DNA from 2 places in the Frateuria edaphi genome. Region 1 is predicted to be linked to the other one. Evidence: predicted binding sites of a transcription regulator. Region 1 holds the regulator's gene; the other holds the start of a gene.

Region 1 (7,014 bases):
TTGTGCTCGCGCGCCTCCATCTCGACCTCGAGCACGCCGCGGATCGCGTCCGGCTCGCCGCCGTCGACCAGCATCTGCAGGCCCTTGCGCACGAAGCCGTCGCTTTCCTCGTCGATCCTCGGCTCGAGGCCGAGCAGGCCCTGCCGGCGGGAGATCTCGCTCCAGCCGATGATGCGGGCAATCAGGTCCGAGGGCTGGAACACCGGCGGGCGGTAGACCATCGGCAGCATGCCCAGCGCGCGCTTGAGCACGCTGCCGGGCGTCTGCACCATCAAGGCGGCGATGGTGCCGGCGAAGACGATCACGAACGCGGCCGGGTTGACCAGCGCGCCGACCGTGGAGCCTTTGAGGATGGTGCCCACGATGATGACCAGGAAGGCCAGGATCGTGCCGACGAGGCTCACCACGTCCATGTCAGCCCGCCGCCCTCAGTGACGGCAGGAGCTGCCCGCCATCGTCGGCCAGGCCGGCCAGGTCCAGCACCAGCGCGAGCGCACCGTCGCCGGTGACCGTGGCACCGGCGATGCCCGGCAGGCCCTCGAACAGCGGACCCAGCGGCTTGGCCATGACGTCCTCGCGGCCGAGCACCTCGTGCACCAGGCAACCGATGCGCTGGTGGCCGATGTGCAGCACCACCACGTGGCGCGGCGCGACGCCGACCACGCCGGCCCAGCCGGCCAGATCGCCCAGCGGCAGCGCGCGACCGCGGTGGTTGGCGACCAGCCGGCCATCGAGCATGCGGTCCTGGCCCGCGGACAGTTCGAACACTTCCTCCACGTTGGACAGCGGCAGCGCGAACAGGCGCGGGCCCACGCGCACCATCAGCACGCGCAGGATCGCCAGGGTCAGCGGCACGGTCAGCTGCAGTTCGCTGCCCTGGCCGAGCTTCGAGCGCACCTGCAGGGTGCCGCCGAGTTCGGCCACGCGCGTCTTGACCACGTCCATGCCGACGCCGCGGCCGGAGATGTCGGAGATCTGCGCGGCGGTGGAAAAGCCCGGGCGGAAGATCAGTTCGTAGCACTCGTTCTCGCTCAGGCGCGCGGCCTGGGCCGCGTCGATCACGCCCTTCTCGACCGCCTTGCGCTTGAGCACCTCGGGGTTCATGCCGTGGCCGTCGTCGCTCACCGCGATGACGATGCGCTCGCCGCGCTGGCTGGCGGACAGGCGCACCGTGCCACGGCGCGACTTGCCGACCTTGACGCGTTCCTCGGGCATTTCCAGCCCGTGGTCCAGTGCGTTGCGCAACAGGTGGATCAGCGGATCGGCGAGCGCCTCGACCAGGCTGCGATCGAGGTCGGTGCCCTCGCCTTCGGTCACCAGGTCCACTTCCTTGCCCAGCTGGCGGGCGAGGTCGCGCACGATGCGCGGAAAGCGCTGGAACAGCCGGCCGACCGGCTGCATGCGCATGGACAGCACCGCGCCTTGCATCTCGTCGGCGACGCGGTCGAGTTCGGCCGCGGCCTGCGCCAGCATGTCGTCGCCGCTCTTCTGGGCCAGGCTCTGCAGGCGGTTGCGGACCAGCACCAGTTCGCCGGCGCGATTGACCAGCGCGTCGAGCCGGCCGGTATCGACGCGCACGCTGGTCTCGGCCGGCGCGGCCGCGCGTGCGGGCGCGGGCGCAGGCGCAGGCGCCGGAGCGGCGGTTATGGGCTGGGCGCCGGGGGCGGCGCCCTTGCCGTGCAGGTTGTCGAGCAGGGCCTCGAATTCGTCGTCGGCGATAGTCGTGCTGGATGCCGGTACGGCGCTGGCGCCGGGCGCCGCCGTGCCGTGCAGGTTGTCCAGCAGCGCCTCGAATTCGTCGTCGCTGATGTGGGTCGGTGACGGCACGGCCGGCGCCGGTGCGACGGTGCCCGGCGCGGCGGTGCCGTACAGGCTGTCCAGCAGGGCCTCGAATTCGCTGTCGTCGATGCTGCCGTCCGCCGGCGGTGCGGCCACGGGCGCGGCGACCGGCGGCGGCGCGGGCGCCGCGGCGCCGGGCGTCAGCCGCTTGAGCAGCGCAGGCGGCGGCATGGCCATCGAGGTGCCGCCCCGCAGCGCATCCATCATCGCGTTGAGCAGGTCCAGCGCTTCGAGCAGTGCGTCCATCCTCGCCGAATCCAGCACCAGCGCGCCGTTGCGGGCGACGTTGAGCAGGTCCTCGGCGTGATGGCACAGCTGCACCATCGGCTCGATGGCGAGGAAGCCCGCGCCACCCTTGACCGTATGGAAGGCGCGGAACACCGCGTTCAGCAGCTCGGCGTCGCGCGGGCTGGCTTCCAGCTCGACCAGTTGTTCCGACAGGCGCTCGACCAGCTCCCCGGCCTCGACCAGGAAATCGTCGCGCAGTTCGGCGTCGAGCGAGGGATCCATTCGCCTGGGACTCCCTTAGAAACCGAATTCGCTGAGCAGGCGGTCCGCCTCGTCCTGGCCGGAGATCTTCTCAACCACCGGCGGCGGCTCGCGGCCGGACAATGCACCGGTCAGGCGGACCAGCTCCAGCAGCGAGGACTCCACCGACTCGATGAAGTTGACCACCTTCTTGATGCGCTGGCCGGACAGATCCTGCCAGGACTGCGCCATCACCATGTCGTTGAGGCCCTCGCGGCATGCGCCTGCGAAGTTGCCGGCCTGGCGCGCCAGGTCCGCGACCGGGTCGCATGGTGCCGCCGAGGCGAGCACCTGCTCGGCGCTCTGCGCCAGCGCGTCGGCCTCGGGGCTCATGCGTTCGGCGAAATCGATGCTGCGATGGGCCGCCTGGGCGCTCATCTCCAGCACGTCGTTCAGGTGCTTGCGCACGTCGGCGACCTTGCCCGGCACACCTTCGTGCGCCAGGTCGTTGCCGAGCCGGCTGACCGCGCCATGCAGGTCGCGCGCGAGCAGGCCCAACGCCCGGAACAGGTGCTGCTCGCGCTGGCGCACCAGCGCATCGAGCGCGTGCTCGAAGGCCGCGCCATCTTCGCTGTTGAGCAGGTCCTGCAGCTCTTGCGGCAGCGCGGTTTCGTCGAAGGTGGAAAGCACGGCGCTCATGCGCTGGCTCCCGCGGCGGCCAGGCGCTCGAAGATCTTGGTGAGCTTCTCCTTCAGCGTGACCGCGTTGAACGGCTTGACGATGTAGCCGTTCACGCCCGCCTGGGCCGCGGCGATGATCTGGTCGCGGTTGTTCTCGGCGGTAACCATCAGCACCGGCAGGCCCTTGAGCGAGGGTTCGGCGCGGATCGCGCGCAACAGGTCGATGCCGGTCATGTTGGGCATGTTCCAGTCGGTCACGACCATGTCGAACGGCTGGCTTTTCAGCATGGTCAGCGCGTTGTTGCCGTCGTCGGCTTCCTGGATCAGCGTGTTGGTGAAACCCAGCTCCACCAGCAGGTTCCTGACGATGCGCCGCATGGTGGAGAAGTCGTCCACCACGAGGATTTTCATGTTCTTGTCCATTGGTTCCTCTGGTAGGAAATCGGGATTCGGGATCGGAAGTCGGAGGGGTCAGCGGGAAACGGAACGATCGGATGAAGCGCGGCGGCCCTTGCCTTTGCGGGTGCCGGTTTCCGACTCCCCCTGCACGTCGTCGCGCCAGTCGCCCATGCGCGCACGCAGCCGCACGATCGCCTGGCCGTGGATCTGGCACACGCGCGACTCGGTCACGCCGAGCACGGCGCCGATTTCCTTCAGGTTCAATTCCTGCTCGTAGTACAGCGACATCACCAGCTGCTCGCGCTCGGGCAGGCCGGAGATGCCGTCGATCAACGCCTGGCGCAGGCCGTCCTGCTCGATGCTCTCGGCCGGCCCCAGGGTGCCCTGGTCGACCACGTCGAAGGCTGGCGCGCCGTCGCCGTCGTCCGGCGCGGTGAGGCTGAGCAGGCGCGCGCTGGCGGCGTCGGCGAGAATCTGGTGGTAGTCCTCCGCGCTCACGCCGAGGCGCTTGATGACTTCGGCATCCTCGGCGTCGGCGCCGGTCTCGATCTCGATCTGGCGCACCACCTCGGCCACTTCGCGCACCTTGCGGTGCACCGAGCGGGGGGTCCAGTCTGTCTTGCGCAGCTCGTCGAGCATGGCGCCGCGGATGCGGATGCCGGCGTAGGTCTCGAAGCTGGCGGCGCGGTCGGTGGCGTAGTGCCGCGCGGCCTCGAGCAGGCCGATCATGCCGGACTGGATCAGGTCGCCCACGTCCACGCTGGGGGGAAGACGGCCCATCAGGTGATAGGCAATACGACGCACCAGTGGCGCGTGCTGGCGCACCAACTCATCTGCACTCTGTTTTTGCAGCTGGAGATATTCCGATGCCACGCTCATCTCACCACCCCGACGCCGTCACGGCCTGGCCACCGAAGAATGCGATGCGGTCCAGGCCCGCGCGCGCGGGTTCCTCCCAGTTATCGACCGCACCTGCCAATTGCTTGAATGCCTGCGACGAACGCGCCGCCGGCCACATGTCCACCACCGCGTTCTGGCGCCGGATGGCCTGCTTGAGCCGCTCGTCCTGCGGCACGAACCCGAAGAAATCCAGCACCACGTCCAGGAAGCGGTCGCTGACCTTGGCCAGCTTCTGGTGCAGCGCGCGGGCCTCGCCCAGGTTGCGCACCATGTTGGCGACGAAGCGGAAGCGGCGCACGCCAAAGTCGCGGGAGAGGACCTTGATCAGCGCATAGGCGTCGGTGAGCGAGGCCGGCTCGTCGCAAACCACCAGCACGACGTCGTCGGCCGCCGCGGCGAACATCGCCACGTTGTCCGACAGGCCCGCGGCGGTATCGACCAGCAGGTAGTCCGGCGGACGGGGCAGCTCGTCGAACGCGCGGATCACCGCGGCATGCTCGCCGTTGCCCAGCTGCGCCAGGCGCCGCGCGCCGGAGCCGCCGGGGATGACCTTGAGCCCGTGGGGGGCGTCAAGCAGCAGCTCCTCCAGCGTGGCCGTGCCGTCCAGCAGGTGGCCCAGGTGGCGCGAGGGCGCCAGGCCGAGCAGTACGTCGACATTGGCCAGGCCCATGTCGGCATCCAGCAGCATCACCTCGCGCCCGGCCATCGCCAGGCTCATCCCGAGGTTGACCGCCACGGTGGTCTTGCCGACGCCGCCCTTGCCGCCGGCGACCGCGATCGCGCGGCAGCGGCGGCGCGGTGCGCCTGCGTTGGTCGCCTGGTGCGGCCGGTGCGGTGCGGCCGGCGCGGCATCGCGCTCGCCCGTGATCGCGTTGAACATGTCTTTCAAGCCCCACGCCTGATTCATTGCAAGGATTCCGCTCATGCCTGGGCCACCATCGTCCCGAAACGCTCGGCCAGCACCGCCTCGTCGGCGGCCGGCGCATTGCCCTTGAGCGCCTGCGCGGCGCGGCACACCAAGAGGCGTGCATCGGCGGCGGCGATGTCCTCGGGCACGCGCTGGCCGTCGGTGGTGTAGTCCAGCGCCAGCCGGTGGCGGATAAGCACCGACAGTGCACCGCCGAGGCTGGGCGCCTCGTCGAGTTTGGTCAGGATCGCCGCGTGCGGATTGGCCGGCAGGTACGCGCGCACGGCTTCTTCCAGCGACTGCGCCTGCGCATTGGCGGCCAGCACCAGGCAGACGCGCAGGTCGCCGGCCTCGCCCAGCGCCTCGAGCTGTTCTTTCAGCCGCGGGTCGTTGCCGGCCAGGCCCGCGGTGTCGACCAGCACGGTGTGGCAACCCTTCAGCAGTTCCAGCACCTGACGCAGGCTCTGCGCGTCGTACGCCGGGTACACCCGCACGCCGAGCAGGCGACCGTAGTGCTCCAGTTGCGCGGCAGCGCCGATGCGGTAATGGTCGGTACTGACCAGCGCGACCTGCGAGGCGCCGTGGCGCACCACTGCCCGGGCCGCGAGTTTCGCCAGCGTCGTGGTCTTGCCCACGCCGGTCGGGCCGACCAGCGCGGTAACGCCGGCTTCGTCCGAGCGGCCGCGGCCGCTGACGGCGATGCCACGGCTCAACATGCCCAGCGGCAGGTAGCGCGCCTGTTCGGGCGTCATCTGCGGCGGCAGTTCATCGGCCAGCGCGCGGGCGACGTCGGCGTCGATGCCCAGCCGGGTCAGCTCGCGCAGCACGCGGGTGTGCATCGGCTGGCGGCGTTCCATGTCGTTCCAGGCGAGGCTGGAGAGCTGCATCTCGAGCATCTCGCGCAGGCTGGAAAGCTCTGCGCGCATGCGCACCGTGTCCTGCGCGGCACGCTCGATCAACGGATGGACCGCCGGCTCGGCCGGGGCCTCGGGCGCCGGCTGAGACGGCGACGGTTGCGCCTTCGCCTGGACCAGACCCTCGGCCTGGGCGCGGGGCGAGGCGTGCGGAGCGCGCACTTCGGCACGCACCGGCTTCGGCTCTCTTTCCTCCGCGGCGACCGAGGCCTTCGCGGCGGTCTCGATCGGCGTCGGACGATTGGCAGGCGCCAGCGTTTCGACGCGCGCCTCGCGCACCGGCGGCGGCGGTATGGCGGCGGCACGCGGCGGCAGCGCCGGGGGCTCGGCGGCCGGCGCGGGGGCCGCGCCATGGCGCGCGGCTTCGCGCACCAGCGCCTCGTCGTAATCGACGGCGGCGATGATCTCGATGCCTTCGTCGAGCTTGCGCGTGGACAGGATCACCGCATCGGGTCCCTGCTCTTCGCGTACTTCGCGCATCGCCTGGCGCATGTCCGGCGCCACGAAACGTTTGATCTTCATTGCCTGCTCCGCAAGCGGGTCGCGGCCATCGTGTCCATCGCCGCGGCGGCCCCAGGGCCTTGCGCTGTCTGCATGTGCAACTGGCGAATCACGATGCCCGTCTCCCGGCCTTTAACGTCCCAGCGCCTGGACCAGCCGCACCCTGCGGTTGTCCGGCACCTCGTTGTAGGCCAGTACGTGCAGGTTCTGTGCCACGTGGCGGGTGAAGCGCGCGAGCCACGGACGAAGCTGCGGCGCGACCAGCAATACCGCCGCTTCGCCGCTCATTTCCTGGCGGCGCGCGGCGTCGGCGACGCTCTGCTGCAGCCGGTCGGCCAGGCCCGGTTCGACCGCCGCGCCAGCCACGCCACCGCCGGAGAGCGAGTTCATGAGGATCTGCTCGAGC
Region 2 (7,014 bases), 1.8 Mb from region 1:
GCCACCCCGGCGCGGGCGGAGGAGCTGCAGCAGCGGCTGGCCCGCGCGCTGGCGCAGACGGTGCCGGTGCACCCCGCGCGACGGAGTGCCTCGCGGCAACTCAAGCATTTCCAGATGACCCCGCGGATCGCCTTCCACGCCGCCGGCGGCCGCACCCAGCTGGCGCTGGTGTGCACCGACCGTCCCGGCCTGCTCGCCGCCGTGGCCCAGGCGATGGTCGAGGCGCAGGTGCGCGTGCACGACGCGCGCATCGCCACCTTCGGCGAGCGGGTGGAGGATTTCTTCCAGCTCACCGATCGCCATGACGCCCCGCTGGGCGATGCCCAGCAGGAGCGTTTGCGGCAGGCGCTGCTGGCACGGCTGGGGCAGAGCGGCTGAGGAAGTGCTGTAGGAACGCGTCCCGGTCGCGCAGCGTCTGCAGCAGATCGGTGTTTACGCCACCGCGTCGGCGCCCCAGAGCGCTTCCATGTCCACGTCGATGTCCAGCGCGGTCAAATCGACCACCTCGCTGACGGCGTGCGCCTCCACGTCGCCGCGGCGGCGGATCGGCGCGCCCGTGCGCAATCCGTCGTGGGTGGTGAGCGAGGCGACCACCGGCTGGTGGCCGACCGGGCCACGCTGGGTGACCACCGCGATCGAACCGTTGCGCAGGCGCACCCCGGTGCCGGGCGGATAGATGCCCAGCGTCTTGATGAACGTGCGGGCCAGCCGTTCGTCCAGCGCTGCCCCTTCGTTGAGGAACAGCCAGCGCAACGCAAGCGTCGGCTGCAGCGGCGGCCGGTAGTCGCGGCCGGAAACCCGCGCGCAATAGACGTCGGCCAGTGCCAGCAGCCGCGCCGGCCGACCGATCTCCTCGCCGATCTTGCCGCCGGGATAGCCGCTGCCGTCGGCGCGCTCGTGATGATCGCGCACGGCATTGAGCCAGGCGGCGCTGGCGATGCCGTGATCGCGCAGCCGCACGACGCCCAGCCGGCAGTGCGCCCGTACCGCCAGGTGATGTTCGTCCGACAGCGGCCCTTCCAGCGCGACCAGCTGGTCGTGCAGTTCGAACATGCCGATGTTCATGGTCAGCGCGGCGGACACGATCGCCGCCAGTTCGGCCGGTTCCAGCGCCATCGCGGTGCCGGTGAGCTGGCAGGCGATCGCTGCGTTGACCGCATGGCGCGTGCCGTAAGGTCCCTCGCGGCGCAGCAGGATGCTGGCCAGCGCTACGTCCGGACTGCGCCGGCAGGCCTCGCGGACCTGCTCGGCGATCCCGGCCAGCGCGCCGGGGAAGTCCGCCGGCGCCGGATCGGCAAGCAGCGCCTGCAGCCGTTCACGCGCCTCCAGCACCAGCGCCAGCGGCGAGGGCGGCGAGGGCGCCGGGGGCAGGAAAGGTCCACGGCACTCCTCTTCGGAGCCGTAGAACACGCCGTGTTCGAGCAGTTTCTCCAGTTGCGCCGCGGTGCCGATCACCTGGCCCAGGCGCATCAGCAGCTTGCCCCTGGCGTCGTAGGCGTTGAATCGCAAAGGTTGGCCGACCGTGATCTCGGCCGGGTCGATCGGACGCCGTGGCATGGCTCTGCTTCTCCGTCTCCACCGGTCGCACGAGCCGCGGGGAGCGAAGGGGAATCGGCCGCTCGAGTGTGAACTTGAGTTTCCGGGCGTAGGCACCCGTTCCCCTCCGTATACTTGGCCGCTTCCCGAGCTTCTTTCCGCGAGCTGCCCATGCCCTCCATCGATACCCTGATCGACGACGCTTTCGAGCGCCGCAACGAACTCAGCCAGAGCGAGATCGAAACGCACCTGCGCCCGGCGCTCGCGCAGGTGATGGAGTTGCTCGAACAGGGCGAGCAGCGCGTGGCCGAGCCGGACGGGCAGGGCGGCTGGAAGGTCAACGCGTGGCTTAAAAAGGCCGTGCTGCTGTATTTCCGCATCAACGGCAACCGCGTGGTCGACGGTGGCGCGGCGCTGGCTTTCGACAAGGTGCCGCTGCGCTTCGGCCACGGCAACGACGCGGAGCTGGAAACGCTCGGCGCGCGCGTCGTGCCAGGCGCGCTGGTGCGCCGTGGTGCCCACATCGCCAAGGACGCGGTGCTGATGCCCAGCTACGTCAACATCGGCGCCTACGTCGGGCCCGGCACCATGGTCGACACCTGGGCGACGGTCGGCTCCTGCGCGCAGATCGGCGCGCGCGTGCATCTTTCCGGCGGCGTCGGCATCGGCGGCGTGCTGGAGCCGCTGCAGGCCAATCCGACCATCATCGAGGACGACTGCTTCATCGGTGCGCGCTCGGAAGTGGTCGAGGGCGTGGTCGTGGAGAAGGATAGCGTGATCGGCATGGGCGTGTTCCTGGGCCAGTCCACGCGCATCTACAACCGCGCGACCGGCGAGGTCAGCTACGGCCGCATTCCGGCGGGAAGCGTGGTGGTCGCCGGCAGCCTGCCGGCGAAGGACGGAAGCCACAGCCTGTACGCCGCGGTGATCGTCAAGCAGGTGGACGAGAAGACCCGCGCCAAGACCGGCATCAACGAATTGCTCAGGGGTGCCGAATGACCACCGTGTACGGACTGGCCAACTGCGACACGTGCAAGAAGGCGCGCAACTGGCTGGCGCGCTTCGAGGTGCCGCACACGTTCGTCGACTACCGCGCCGACCCCGTGCCGGCGGCCACGCTCAAGGCCTGGGCGCAGCAGCTGGGCGGCTGGGAGAAGCTGGTCAACAAGTCATCCACCACCTGGCGCAACCTGTTGCCGCAGCGCAAGGATCCGGGCAGCGACCCGGAGTGGACGCTGCTGCTGAAGGAGTACCCGGCGCTGGTGCGCCGGCCGGTAGTGGTGCAGGACGACGGTGCGGTAAGCGTGGGTTTCAGCGACAACGGCTTCAAGAAGCTGTTCGGCAAATAGAGGTCCCGCGCCGGGAGTTGTCCTGCAGGAATTTCGTAAGCAGCGGGGGGTTCGCTTGAGCGACGTACTGGACTTTGCTTGTGACCTGATCGGCCGCCGCTCGGTGACGCCCGAGGATGCCGGTTGCCAGGCGCAGATCGCCGAGCGGCTCGTGCGGGCGGGCTTCGCCATCGAGCACTTCCGCCACGGCGCGGTCGACAACCTGTGGGCGACGCACGGCGAGGGCGCCACGCTGGTGTTCCTGGGCCATACCGACGTGGTGCCTACCGGTCCGGAGGACGCGTGGCAGAGCCCGCCGTTCGAGCCGGTCGTGCGTGATGGCCATCTTTACGGCCGAGGCGCGGCGGACATGAAGGGTTCGGTCGCCGCGATGGTGTTGGCGCTCGAACGTTTCGTGGCGGCGCACCCCCGTCACGCCGGTCGCGTCGCGTTGCTGCTGACCAGCGACGAGGAAGGCCCGACGAATCTGGACGGCGTGCGCCGCGTGACCGAGACCTTCCGCGCGCGCGGCGAGCGGCTGGACTGGTGCGTGGTCGGCGAGCCGTCCTCCAAGGCCCGGCTGGGCGACCTGATCCGCGTCGGCCGTCGCGGCTCGCTCTCCGGCACGCTCACCGTGCATGGCATGCAGGGCCACGTGGCCTACCCGGAAAAGGCGAAGAACCCGATCCACGCCTTCGCCCCCGCGCTGGCGGAGCTGGCGGCCACGCGCTGGGACGAGGGCAACGCGGACTTCCCGCCGACCTCCTTCCAGGTGTCCAACCTCAACGCCGGCACGGGCGCCACCAACGTGATCCCGGGATCGCTGGTGGCACACATCAATTTCCGTTACTCGACCGCCAGCGCGGCCGCTGACCTGCGTGCGCGCACCGAGGCCATCCTCACCCGCCACGGCCTGGACTGGCAGCTGGACTGGAACCTTTCCGGCGAGCCGTTCCTCTGTCCCGCGGGCGGTCGGCTGCGCGAAACCGTGCTGGGCGTCTGCCGTGAGCTGTGCGGCGTGGACCCGGAGCAGAGCACCGGCGGCGGTACCTCCGATGGCCGCTTCATCGCGCCGCTCGGTGCCGAAGTGGTGGAGCTGGGGCCGGTCAACGCGACCATCCACAAGGTGGACGAGTGCGTGTCAGTCGCGGATCTGGAACGGTTGCCGGGGCTCTATCGGGCCATCTGTGAGAGGTTGCTCGGCTAGCGGGCTCTCGCGGCAAGCAGAGCCGAAGCCAGATCTTTGCTCCCTCTCCCCGCCGGGAAGAGGAAGCAGAGCTGGCAGCGAGGCATTGCCTATCCCGCCGCGCATCCCGCCGCCCGCTCCAGCATCACCATCCGCTCCTGAGCGTTCTGCGTCAGTCCGGCTGCACGCTCGAATTCGGCGCGGGCCTCCTCGCTCCGCCCCAACTTCGCCAACAGGTCGCCCCGCACCGCCGGAAGCAGGTGATAGCCGGCCAGTGCCGCCACGTCGCGCAAGGCATCGACCAGCGCCAGCCCCGCGGCGGGCCCCTCGGCCATCGCCACTGCCACGGCGCGGTTGAGTTCCACCACCGGAGAGGGCGCCACGCTCGCCAACCGGGCGTACAGCGCGGCGATGCGCGTCCAGTCGGTCGCGTCGGCGCTAGTCGCGCGGGCATGGCAGGCGGCGATGGCAGCCTGCAGCGCGTACGGACCGTCGGCACCGCCGAGCCGGCCGGCGCGTTCCAGCGCCTCCAGGCCCCGGTGGATCAGCAACTGGTCCCACAACGCGCGGTTCTGCTCCAGGAGCAGCACCGGACGGCCATCGGCGCCCACGCGCGCATGGCTGCGCGAGGCCTGGATCTCCATCAGCGCCAGCAGCCCCAGCACTTCCGTCTCGCGCGGCATCAGCCCGGCCAGCGTGCGGCCCAGGCGCAACGCTTCCTCGCACAGCGCCGGACGCATCCAGTCGTCGCCGGCGGTGGCGGCGTAGCCCTCGTTGAAGACCAGGTAGATCACGCCCAGCACCGCGGCAAGGCGTTCCGCCAGCTGTTCGCCGCGCGGTACCTCGAACGGCACGCGCTTGTCGGCCAGTGTGCGCTTGGCGCGCACGATGCGCTGGGCAATGGTCGGCTCGGCGGTGAGGAACGCGCGGGCGATCTCGGCGGTGGTCAGGCCGCCGAGCAGGCGCAGGGTGAGCGCCACCTGCGCCTCGGTCGAGAGCGCGGGGTGGCAGGCGGTGAAGATCAACCGCAGCAGGTCGTCGCCGATGTCGTCGTCGAGCGCTTCCAGGTTGGGCATGGTGAACGCCTCGTGCTCCGGATCGCCATCCAGCGCCGCATGCTTGCGCTCGACCAACTGGCGGTGCCGCAGCAGGTCGATGCCGCGCCGCTTGGCCGCCGTCATCAGCCAGGCGCCGGGGTTGTCCGGCACGCCCGCGGTCGGCCAGCGCTCCAGCGCCGCGACCAGCGCGTCCTGCGCCAGTTCCTCGGCCAGGTCGATGTCGCGTACGACGCGGATCAGCGCGGCGACCAGCTTGGGCGCTTCCAGGCGCCAGACGGTTTCGATCGCGCGGTGGGTATCGGCTTGGCTCATGCGGCCGATCAGACCACCGCAAGCGCCAATCCAGCAAGCCTCGGGCTCCCGCAAAAAGCGGAACTTTAGGCCTTGCCAGCCACCTCGCTGCGAAGACGTTCTTCGGTCGCGCGCAGTTCGGGCGTCAGCGCCTCGCCAAAGTCGTCCGCCTCAAGCAGAGGCCGGATCTCGATCGAACACTCGCCCTCGAACGGCGGCGGGCAGCGGCGCACCCATTCGAGCGCTTCGTCCATCGAACGTACCTGCCACAGCCAGAAGCCGGCCACGAGCTCGCGGGCTTCGGCGAACGGGCCGTCGACCACGCTGCGGCCGTTGCCGGCGAAGTACACCCGCTTGCCCTCGGCGCTGGGCTTGAGCCCCTCGCCGGCCAGCATCACGCCCGCCTTCACCAGTTCCTCGTTGAACGCCATCATCTCGCGCAGAAGTTTTTCGCTCGGCGGCACGCCGGCTTCCGACTCGGCCGTGGCGCGGACCATCACCATGCATCGCATACGTCTCTCCCGGTCGACGCCGGCGGCTGCCGGCTCACGTGGTACGACGCGCGAGCGCCGGGTGATTCGACATCGTTCGACCTGCCATGGAAGTAGGGCAAGCTGCGCCATCATTGCTGCGACCGACCCGATCAGGAGAGACCATGCACGCCCGCGGAACCTTCGACGTGAAACTCAGCCCCCAACCGGCCGCTCCGGGGACCGAGGGAGCGCAACTCGGTCGACTGTCGATCGACAAGCGCTTCCAGGGCGATCTGGAAGCCACCAGCCTGGGCGAGATGCTCTCGGCCGGCACCGAGGTGCCCGGTTCGGCCGGCTACGTGGCGATCGAGCGGGTGAACGGGGCGCTGCATGGCCGGCAGGGCAGTTTCGTGCTGATGCACTACGGTTTGATGGAGCGGGGCACGCCGAGCCTGCGGGTATCGGTGGTGCCGGATTCGGGGACGGCGGAGCTGGTGGGGCTCAAGGGCGAGCTGGCGATCCGCATCGAGCAGGGGCGGCACGAGTACGCGTTCGAGTACGAGTTGCCGTAACGCCCGGCGCCCCCTTCCCGTCCTTGCGGGGGCCGCTTGTGGGCGATGCGCCGATGCCGGCTCTGCGCGCAGGTCCGGCGGGCAGGTGCAGCTTTTTGGTTTTCCCTCGGCAGGCCGCTCGATCGGACGGCCGCTCGAACCCGGCTCCTCACCCCAGCCCTCTCCTCCAAGGAGAGGGCTCAGGTCATGGCCGTCCGGGACTGAGCGTCAAAGTCCACTTCGCAGGACCGGGCAACAGCGGCGTGGGGCGGCCTTCGACCCACTCGGCGTGTCCCGCGCCGTAGTAGGGCGAGAGCGGGTTATCGCTCTGGCCGCCGGGCATTTCCAGGATGCCGTTGGCCTCGTGGCCGGGCGACACCGCCAGCCGTTCGGAGGCGCCGAAGCCGGGCGCGGCCACGCGCGGCATGTTGGCGTCGCCCGGCAACGGGGAATCGGGCATGTCCAGGAAACGGGACAGGAAGTGCGGCAGTGCGGGCGAGAACGCGTGACGGATCTCGGCGGGATTGACCTCGCCCCAGTTGCGCGCGGCCAGACCACCGGGCTGTTCGCCCAGCCGGATCGCCACCTGGC

Evidence for each region. Region 1 encodes FliA, which starts transcription of late flagellar genes. Its sites were predicted from a motif close to TAAAGTTTNNCNNNCNNNGGCCGATAA; they were not measured.
Region 2: the regulator FliA is predicted to act here: its motif matches at 1,609-1,635, upstream of LQ772_RS12660 (HD-GYP domain-containing protein).

Annotation. Positions count from the first base shown of each region.
Region 1 covers NZ_CP088251.1:770,535-777,548, reverse strand. Annotated here, with positions in the region: gene LQ772_RS03485 (flagellar motor protein) at 1-413, opposite strand, end outside; gene LQ772_RS03480 (chemotaxis protein CheA) at 415-2,349, opposite strand; gene LQ772_RS03475 (protein phosphatase CheZ) at 2,365-3,006, opposite strand; gene LQ772_RS03470 (chemotaxis response regulator CheY) at 3,003-3,410, opposite strand; gene LQ772_RS03465 (RNA polymerase sigma factor FliA) at 3,459-4,265, opposite strand; gene LQ772_RS03460 (MinD/ParA family protein) at 4,267-5,211, opposite strand; gene flhF (flagellar biosynthesis GTPase FlhF) at 5,208-6,629, opposite strand; gene flhA (flagellar biosynthesis protein FlhA) at 6,741-7,014, opposite strand, start outside.
Region 2 covers NZ_CP088251.1:2,703,733-2,710,746, reverse strand. Annotated here, with positions in the region: gene glnD ([protein-PII] uridylyltransferase) at 1-378, shown strand, start outside; gene LQ772_RS12660 (HD-GYP domain-containing protein) at 433-1,557, opposite strand; gene dapD (2,3,4,5-tetrahydropyridine-2,6-dicarboxylate N-succinyltransferase) at 1,708-2,535, shown strand; gene LQ772_RS12650 (Spx/MgsR family RNA polymerase-binding regulatory protein) at 2,532-2,885, shown strand; gene dapE (succinyl-diaminopimelate desuccinylase) at 2,941-4,071, shown strand; gene LQ772_RS12640 (RNA polymerase sigma factor) at 4,161-5,420, opposite strand; gene LQ772_RS12635 (YciI family protein) at 5,486-5,911, opposite strand; gene LQ772_RS12630 (DUF3224 domain-containing protein) at 6,055-6,444, shown strand; gene LQ772_RS12625 (penicillin acylase family protein) at 6,629-7,014, opposite strand, start outside.